Regions from separate parts of the Brevibacillus borstelensis genome, predicted to be linked through region 1. Evidence: predicted binding sites of a transcription regulator. Region 1 holds the regulator's gene; the other holds the start of a gene.
What was found. The regulator LexA, encoded in region 1, represses DNA repair genes until DNA is damaged. The targets are predictions, from matches to a motif close to CGAACATATGTTCG.
Positions count from the first base shown of each region.

Region 2: V5G20_RS09920 (YolD-like family protein) is a predicted target of LexA. The motif match lies at 2,239-2,252, and genes of this name have one in related genera.

Region 1 is NZ_CP144922.1:2,735,319-2,740,152, reverse strand. Features, by position in the region: partial or broken gene V5G20_RS12875 (HelD family protein) at 1-1,317, opposite strand, end outside; gene crcB (fluoride efflux transporter CrcB) at 1,521-1,889, opposite strand; gene V5G20_RS12865 (DUF896 domain-containing protein) at 1,982-2,179, opposite strand; gene yneA (cell division suppressor protein YneA) at 2,260-2,616, opposite strand; gene lexA (transcriptional repressor LexA) at 2,773-3,396, shown strand; gene V5G20_RS12850 (DUF456 domain-containing protein) at 3,583-4,068, opposite strand; gene V5G20_RS12845 (DUF4269 domain-containing protein) at 4,276-4,834, shown strand, end outside.
Region 2 is NZ_CP144922.1:2,143,223-2,148,056, forward strand. Features, by position in the region: partial or broken gene V5G20_RS09900 (transposase) at 1-533, opposite strand, end outside; gene V5G20_RS09905 (TIR domain-containing protein) at 874-1,293, opposite strand; gene V5G20_RS09910 (PGDYG domain-containing protein) at 1,347-1,550, shown strand; gene V5G20_RS09915 (DUF4231 domain-containing protein) at 1,540-2,082, opposite strand; gene V5G20_RS09920 (YolD-like family protein) at 2,270-2,554, shown strand; gene V5G20_RS09925 (WYL domain-containing protein) at 2,568-2,783, shown strand; gene V5G20_RS09930 (hypothetical protein) at 2,773-3,015, shown strand; gene V5G20_RS09935 (YolD-like family protein) at 3,000-3,341, shown strand; gene V5G20_RS09940 (IS1182 family transposase) at 3,957-4,834, opposite strand, start outside.

The DNA.
Region 1 (4,834 bases):
GAAGACATCCAGTTCAGGAAAAATGGAAAAGTATTTGTCCAGAAGCTGATCAATCATTTTCTCATATTTAGCCAACGCTTGCTTATCCAGATCAATTCGCTTCTCTCGCAGATGGGCGAACAACTGTTTATTGATGTCCTGCTTAACGTGCTTTCGAACGGCTTCCATTCGCCGACGATATGGCAGATGGGCATATTGTTCGGCAAAAAGCTGACGGATGGTCTCACCCGGAATCGTAAAAACATGTTTGGTTCTGTTGTAGACAAAGCTTAATTTTTTGTAGGCTACCCTGTTTTCCGCTACAAACAGCAAATATTGCTGGAGTACATCCCGGAAAGCGAGCGAGCCCTTGAACCGAAGACGATGCAGCACCGTCCGACGCTCGGCATCGCTCTGTCCTTGTTCAAAGAACAACTGAAGGGGCTTGTGCGGGTCCAGAATCCGCCAGCCTTTTGGAAGGATGGACTTGACCAGCTTGGAAGCCCAATCCAGGAATGTCGCCTGCTGAACGTCATCCACTCCCAATTCGGGAAGAACCTCTGAAATGTACGTAAGGAACAACCGGTTTGGTGCAAAAACCATAAACCTCTTTGACATCATCGAGTCCTGATAATTGTAGATCAAATAGGAGAGCCGGTGCAGCGCAATCGTCGTCTTGCCGCTTCCGGCCACCCCTTGAACGACAACCGGGCGATCCTTGTCTGCTCAAATAATGTCATTCTGCTCCGACTGGATCGTCGCTACGATATCCTTCAATCTGCTGTCGTTCGTCTGATTCAGGTTGGCTGCCAGGAACTCATCGATGTACCCTTCCTGCAAAAATTCATCCGGATGGCCAACTTCGCGATGAATCGTCTCTTTGAGCGCTCCATCGTATATCCCTGTAATCTTCCCGTCCTCAATGGCAAAATTTCGCTTCAGGCGGACTTCGCCTCGCACAATCTCCCTGCCGCTGCGGAAGTACGCATCCTTGCTCTCGCCGCTGTAATATAAACTGGCAATGGGAGCACGCCAGTCAACGACAATTGAATCGAATGTGTCGCTCCGAACGATGCCCCTCTTTCCTATGTATACGCTGTCCAACTCGTATGTCTCGTCTTTCAGGAAGTCCACTCGTCCAAAATACGGCTTTTCCAGTCCTTGGTCCTCAAGGTAGCGAAGCTCTTTTCCTTTTTTGTAGTTGACGACCTGTTTCACATAATCGTCCGTAATCTCTTTAACCTCTTTCCGAAGAGTGTCCACTTCCTTTTGGATAATAGAGCGTGTTTCATCGAGTCTCTTCTGTTCATGCTCGTAGTCCGGGTGCTGTACAGTCATTTATATCCTCCTTTCCAAATTGTCAGGTTCAGCATCGCAAGGAGAAGTCCGGTTTTATTTCCACATGGTTTCCGGGCACGGGCTCTTCTTTGTTTCCTCGTAGCCTTCCAATGCCCTCTTCTTTGATTTGATGTTGCTTCCGGATTGGCTCTCTTTTGTTCTCGTTGACGCCTGCCCGTCTTATCCCGCTATATCTTGCCTGTTTACCACACTTGTCTGCCGATCCAGATCCCTGAACCGCAAGCAAGAAGGCCGGCCAAAACACTGGCGCCTGCATAGAACAGCCCTCTGCCGATCTGCCCATCTCCGATGAAGCTTACCACCTCAAGCGAAAAGGTAGAGAACGTAGTAAATCCCCCCATCAGCCCGGTTGTAAACAGAAGGTACATCTCCAAAGACATCAATCCTTTTTCCTTTCCCCACGCATAGAGCAGTCCGATGAGAAAAGAACCGGAGACATTGGCCAGCCATGTCCCTGCCGGCAATCCGGGTTGGTTCATTGCGAGACCGAGACCATAGCGTAGCAATGAACCGACGGCTCCTCCTACGGCAACAGCCAGCCATGCCATCATGGCAATCCCCCCTTCTCTCCTTTTTTGTATGGAACAAAAAGACATCCTGGCAAAAAGCATGGATGTCTTCTTTTTATGTCAAATGGTGCGTTTTAGTGTTTGGGGTTGTTATCCTCGAGGTCTTCCACGTAGCGGATCGATTCGAGATTGGAGCGAAGCGACATTTTCACAGCATCAATGTATTTTTGCCGCAGTTTTTTCTGTTCCTGTTTTTCCTCTTCAGTCAACCCGGCTTCACGAGATTTTTTGGCCAACTCGTTGATCCGTTTGATTTCCGCGTCTGATACCAAAGCCGTTTCCCCTCGCTTTCAATGAATGCCGCTCTATTATATCACATCTCGGCAACGAAGCAAGGGAAAGCTGCAGCTTGTCAATTCCCGACAGGAATTTGAATCGATTGGCCTGGATAAATAATGGCACTTTCCAGCTTGTTCAATTTTTGAATCGCATATACCATATCGCGAACATCCATTTTCGGGTCACTCTTGTAGGTGACCGCCAGCTCCCACAAGCTGTCTCCCGGTTGGACGACGATTTCCTTTACTGGTTGGATCATTTGAGCTTGTTGTACCGTATGATCCCCAGAAGCGAACACTAGTTCTGTCAAAGTGTAAAAAAAGAGAGTGAAAGCGGCAAAAAACAGAATGGCCTGTCCACGCGTAATGCCAAAACGAGCAGTTTTTCTTTCTTCTTTGGCGAAGCGATTAGATACAGTCATTGTACTCATTATTTCATCCCCCTGCAAACGTACGTTCTATCTTCTTGTTCTCATCATAATGCGAACACTTGTTCATGTCAAGAAAAAAACGAACTTATGTTTGTCGAACGCAGGATCCCATGGTATAATATAGAAAACATGTTCGAGAAGATAGAGGTGTGGTCTATGTCCAAGCTATCCAATAGACAGCAAGCCATCATCGATTTCATCCGCAAAGAAGTAAGGGACAAGGGTTATCCCCCATCTGTCCGTGAAATCGGGGAGGCTGTCGGTCTGGCATCCAGTTCAACTGTTCACGGCCATCTGGCCAGGTTGGAAAAAAAGGGGCTCATCCGCCGCGATCCTACCAAGCCCCGCGCGATTGAGCTGCTGAAAGAAGAGGAGCGCTTTCAAGACGACTTTGACGTATCTGTTGTACGCGTACCGGTGATCGGAAAGGTGACTGCGGGTCAGCCGATCACTGCTGTCGAGCAGGTGGAGGATTACTTCCCACTCCCTGACAGCATCGTGACATCGGACAAGGTGTACATGCTGCGCGTGTCCGGAGACAGTATGATCGAGGCTGGCATCCTGGATGGAGACTACGTGATCGTTCGCCAGCAGAATGTGGCCAATAACGGTGATATCGTCGTCGCCATGACTGAAGAGGACGAGGCAACCGTGAAGCGTTTCTTCAAGGAAAAGAACCATTTCCGGCTGCAGCCTGAAAACGCGACATTGGAGCCGATTATTCTGGATTCTGTAACGATTCTGGGGAAAGTGATTGGCGTGTACCGCTTGATTCACTAGAATAAGAGATTTCGTTGCTTGGATGAGCCATGCCTTATGGCGGACTCTTTGAAAAACGCAAATCGACTACGACAAGCTTTCCTTTTCCACCCTGACAGCAAAAAAGGCGTTCGCGATTGCCTCGCGGACGCCTCTTCTTTTCATTCCCTTCGATTCTTTGATCGGTCCTTCTCCTACGAATCCCACTTACAGTGCGACAAAGAACCAGATGATCATCACTACCTGAAGAACAACTTTTACGACCACACTGCCCAAAAAACCGATGAGCGAACCCACTCCCGCTTTAACAGCCCGTTCAAACGGCTGCTTTTGGATCAGCATTTCCACCAGAACGACCAGCACGAACGGCATGATCAGCATGCCAAATGGGGGGAACAAAATCACCCCGAGCAAAATCCCCAGTGCAGCTGCCCACGATGACGCTTTGGAGCCCCCGTACTTCTTGACAAAGTACATGTTGGTGAGTAAATCCGCACCGTAGAGAAGAACACTTAAGACCGCCATTCCCCACCAGAAGGAGGCCGGAAGTCCGGCACCCGGATCAGCAATAAAAAAGTGATACAGCAAGAATCCGCCCCACAATAAAATCGTATCAGGAATGACCGGCAAAAAGATTCCGGCAATACTGAGGATAAACAAGGCCGCTATCACGATCCACAACAAGATCTCCATCCATTGACACTCCCTTCTGTATAGGGTATACGATAAAGTGCGGTTTTCGTTTCCATCGACTCGCTACATTTTGACAGAAACCTGTATATACTCGGTTCTTCTGCGAGTCGTAAAGCCAAACGTCGAATCGGAACATAGATGGTCTCGTCCCTCATTGTTCCCCTGCAGAGTTGCAAATAAAAGAAAGATAATCTGAAAGGACAGAAAATGGCTATGCATTCTCAAACGAAGCGAGATTGGTTTGACCCTTCCTACCTGAAAAAAGGAACCCCTCGGCAGCGGGAAGCCTGGGCAGTCCTCGACAGCTTGGGAATCTTTGATGGGCTCAAAGAGTATCAACCGGTTCTGTGCGGAACGATCCCCCTCGATATTGATGTTGAGGACAGCGATCTTGATTTGATCTGTACGACAGCCGACCTGGATCGGTTTGGCCATGTGTTGAAAGAAAAATACGGGCATTTGGACCGTTTCACACAAGACCGCCGAGAAATCCGCAACATCCCTACGGCGACTGCTTCCTTTTGGTATCGCGGTTTTCAATTGGAGTGTTTTGCTCAACCGATTCCTGTCACAGAGCAAAACGCCTACCGGCATATGATGATCGAAGCACGGCTGCTCCAGCTGTCTGGGCAAGAAGCAGCAAAAGAGATTCGGGCTTTGAAAGAACGGGGGCTGAAAACGGAGCCTGCTTTCGCTCTGTATTACGGGATTGTCGGAGATGATCCTTATCAGGCTTTACTTGAATTGGAAAGATATTCGAATGAAC
Region 2 (4,834 bases), 590 kb from region 1:
CGAAGTGCCTCTTGTACGCTTCAAGCACTTCGATCAGCGTTACGCCCTCGTATGAAGTTATCCCACGATTGGCGTTCCAAAATAGCATAGCCGTGTACCATGCTGACAGATACCTTGGCACCAAACTCCACACGGGCTTTCGCTTTGCCGCGTACGATCGGGCGAACGTGTGGTTGACTGATGCTCACGATTCGATCTTCAATCTGGTGCGACCTTCGCTCGAACATGATGCGTTGCTGCCGATACAGTTCTTGAATCACAAGCAAGTCGCGATACTGTTTCCGGCTCAGAATCTACAATGACTGCTGCGAGGCCAGGTCATGGATGATTCGAAGGTTACGTGCAACATACTGAAGTTGCTTGCCGATCGCTCGACGAATGACCTTGCCGCTTGCCCGATGCTGTTTGGCCACGGCCAGGAACTGTTTTCGTGCTATCTTCCGATATGTCCGTGGTTTGCGGGCATGACCGATCAACGGAGCATGCAACGTGTCGATGATATCCTCCAGTTTTTCACGCGCTTCGTTCAGCAAACCCTAATATAACAAATCGTGTTCGGATTCGCATACTCACCGGATCGAGAGTTGGCGGCTATCCTCGGGGCTGTCGGTAAAGTGGGTGCAGACAAATAAAACTGTAGTGTTGAATTAAAGGGAGAGAAAGTCATCCGCCGCCTGTCGCTGGTAAGAAATTGGCGGCGGAGTTATAATCAATTTGAGATGAGTTATCTTGGAGGTTTGATTGGAGGCATCGGTCGAGATGGCGGCATTGGACTTGGTGGATAACTTGGTTGCTTAGGTCCTGGAATCGGCCCTGGACCTGGTTTTGGATTTGGAGGATTAAATACCATTTTCAAACACCTCATTCAAATTATTACCTTGCAGCAACTGCATTTACAATCGAGCTTTTGTTCCAGCCAACCATAATGTCTGCATTATCAGAAACTTTTGTGGGAATACGTTCTTGACCCCATGGTTTGACGCCAATAATGTATTTTTCATACGATTTAGCTGTGTCAATTTCAAAGTCAATCCAATAACTGTGGGCAACATACATGCCAGCAAGAATAATAACAATCGACGCAGGTTTAATTTGAGAGTCTAAGGCTGCTTTCAGTTGTGCTTTACCAACTTCGGTATTCGGGTCGATAGCTGGATCATGTTCGGGGACAGAATAATTTTTCCAATTGAAGGTACCTTCTGACTGGGCTTCATTAAGCCACTGAACCACTTTATTATAGTGCTCGGAATACTTCCATGCGTGACTAATGAAAATGTTGTATGTTTTTGCCATCGTGCATCACTCTCCTTACTTTTAAAGTTTTTTTCATATTGGAGGGATGGTATATGGGAAAATTAAATGCAGGTAAGTACCGCAAAAAGCCAGTAACAATAGAAGCCTATCAAACCACTACGGCAGTGACCATTCAAACTCTGGAAGGCTTAATGAAGGCTGAACCGGGAGACTGGGTCATTACTGGAGTTGCGGGTGAGCAGTATCCTTGCAAACCTGAAATCTTTGAGCAAACTTATGAGAAAGTTAACGATTGATATGCTTTTTCTTCTCATCGGTAGAGGTAGCAAGTTGCGACCAGTTAAAATTTTCGGAAGAAATGAAACTTTCGACTCTTTGAACCAGGAGCTGAAAGTTTCTTTCTTCATATGGGCTTGTACCAGTCAGGTATAAATATTTTTCGTGCTTAAGCAACTCACAAATAGATCGATACTCGATCCAGTTTTCATGGTATTTGCCTAGCCTAGTGAGTGCGGCGATAATCACAACAAGTGTTCCCATTAAGGAAATCGCAAAAGGAATGGACCAGTGCTTGTCAGCATATCCACTGAGAAATGGGATCATAGCAGCCAAGACAATTTCGGCTCCTTGGAGACGTTTATATTTCCGTTGAGCGGATATGCTTTTGTTGTCATACCAAGTTATTTGGTCATCAAGCCTTGTTTTGATGTAGTCATGCACTGGCATCGAAACATACTCTTCAATCTGCCCCTTTTGTACAGTTTCGCTTATATATATCCCTCCTTTGTAATAGGTCTTAAGAGCATTCTCATGACCATCCTCCGACATAATTTTACACCATAAGCCCTTTTTTGGCGATATATGGAATATCTTTGGTAGGGAAATGACACCCTGTTCACAAAGGACTTTCTTTTCGATGTGAAAATTTTATCCCAATTCACAAGTTTTTTGTCTTGAAACAAGAACAAATGTTCTTGTAAAATACAAACAAATGTTCTTGTTTGGAGGTGCCGTCATGGCTTTGCTTATTGACGAAACCACACTGGTGAAACGTCCTGATGTCGACGAAGACGAACTGATGGAGTATGGCTACATGATCACGGAGAGTCAGAAAGAGGGTAAAACCGTCACCGTGCGCTGGTGGCATCCAGTGAAGGTCAAAGAGAAGCTTGGGGAGATTCGGGAAGTATGCGGCGTTGTGCAGAAAATTGACACATCCAATCGCCGCATTCGACTGGAGAACATACACGGTAGTGTCTGGATCGACGTTGCAAAGATTGTCCGTGTATCAACGAATTGAACGGGGGATGAGTATGCATCGTGAACTACAACGATACCTCAATGCTGGCCAGCTAGTGGAGATTATCTACATAGATCGTCGCGGCCAGACGAGCAAGCGAACCTTGCGACTGCACGCAATGACCGATGACCGGGTCAAAGCGTACTGCTTCGCTCGACGGGCGAACCGCGTCTTTACAATCGCCAACATCCTCGCAGTCGCCCCGGTGGTGACCCGACATGCTGTCTGATATCGAAAGGAAGGTCCTGCGTATCATCGGCAACTATTCTGCCGGGAGGAGTCGTACACCTACCATAGATGAGCTGTGCATTAAAACGGGACGTTCTCGCGGCGGAATCATGGAGGTACTGGAAGTCCTGAAGCGGGAAGAATATATCGAGTGGGACCGAATGCAGCCAGACAAAATTGTGCTGCTGGAAGCCTGGGAAAGGGGAGTCCATCATCCATGGCGAGCAAAATAGACAATATGTTTGCAGCATCCCGATTTGTGCTGCCAGAGCAGCGCGAGCTGTATCTGCAGCACAGGGAGGATATGAAGCTGGTAAAGATGCCGGAACTCGAGCAAGACGAGCTTGAGTCATTTCATTACCTCATCAGAGACTCGGCCCGCGAGGACTATGCAATCACCATCACCTGGTGGCAGCCAGTCAAAGAGGACTTGGGCAAAATCTTCAGCATGTGGGGCGTGATCAAGTGGATGGATCAAAACAGCCGGCGGGTTAAACTGGTGAACGATGAGGAGAGCCGGTGGATTCAGATGGAAGCAATCATTGACGTAATTCCATAAAGGGGAGAGCAACGTGTCAAATGTACTTACCTCATTTGATTCAATGGATGTAAGAAGTAGGATCATTGGAGCTATTTTTGTTGTTTTTAAAAAACCAGAAGCGATAGCACAATTTGTAGATGAGAGTACTGGGACCACGTACGTTGTTACTTACAACCGAAAAATATGAAAATCTCGGTTGGAAACGGTGATTACCAACAGTTCGACAACTTACTCGTATTTTTGACATCTCAGATAGGGCCCCCAGATAAAATTTACACCAAAGAATCAAGGCTTGATCCCGGACAGATGATTTCGTATATGGAGTGGCTCAACAAATAAGAAGCTGTAGACCCGTCTCTGCATTAATCGGAGACGGGTCTTTGCTTTCAATATCTGTAAGAAATCCGACGGACACTTGGGGACGAATTGGGGACGAAATTCGTCCCCAATCATCATAACGGTTCCTAACAAAACCGAAGGGTATCGCTCAAAAGCCTAATAAAATAAGCTTTCATCAGACTATAACAGGTTGCAGCCAAAGCGTTGTTTCCCTTTGACAGGGTGGGGGTCGCTGGTTCGAACCCAGTCCGGATCACCATACATAGGACGCTGAAACCCTTGAGAAATCAAGGGTCAGGTTGCAGACAAACTCCCTCGCTGAACGAACAGCAGAGGGAGTTTGTTTAATAATTTGATGAAAATACCGAAGGTGTTTTGATCGTTCACCTTTTGGCGACCTGATTTCCATAGCCAGGTCGCCATTTTTTTCAAGTTCATGGCAGCGAAAACAAGCATCGCCTGCATCGTGACCTTCTCCAGTCCTCGTAAGGTCGTCCAACGCATGCCATGCTTTTCCTTCATATCAGCGAATACACGTTCAATCGTTTCTTTCCGTTTGCTATAGATTTGTTTGTTTTCCTCGGTATGCCGGAGGTGGTCTACCTCTTCGAGGTAATCAGCCCAGATGTGGCGACTCACTCTCTTTGTGTAGTCTTTACTTTCCGTGCATTGTTTCAAGAACGGACAACTTCGGCAAACTTGAGAATTTGATCGATAGATACGGTACCCATCCTTGTTTGTTGTCTCATATGTTAAGATTTGCTCGTTCGGGCAGATGTAGCAGTCGAAATATTCATCATACACATATTCGTGCTTTTTAAAAAAACCTTCTTTGGTGCGTGGTCTTGTGTAGGGCATAACGGGGCGAATCTGGTCATCAAGGAGTGTTTTACTGATGTAAGGCGTCTTGTATCCCGAGTCCACTGCCACAGCTTGAGGCTGTGCAAACGTCTTTCGCACTTGATTCAAAACATCCTCAAAAACCTGACTGTCATGCACATTGCCTGGCGTTACCTTGGCACCAAGCACAAATCCATTTCGATCACATGCTGTATGAAAACTATAAGCAAATACACGTTCCTTTTCCCCTTTTACAAACAATCCGCAATCCGGGTCAGTTGTGCTGACTTTCACCTCCTTCTTCGAAGTTTCTGTCTTTTTTTCAAGGGGCT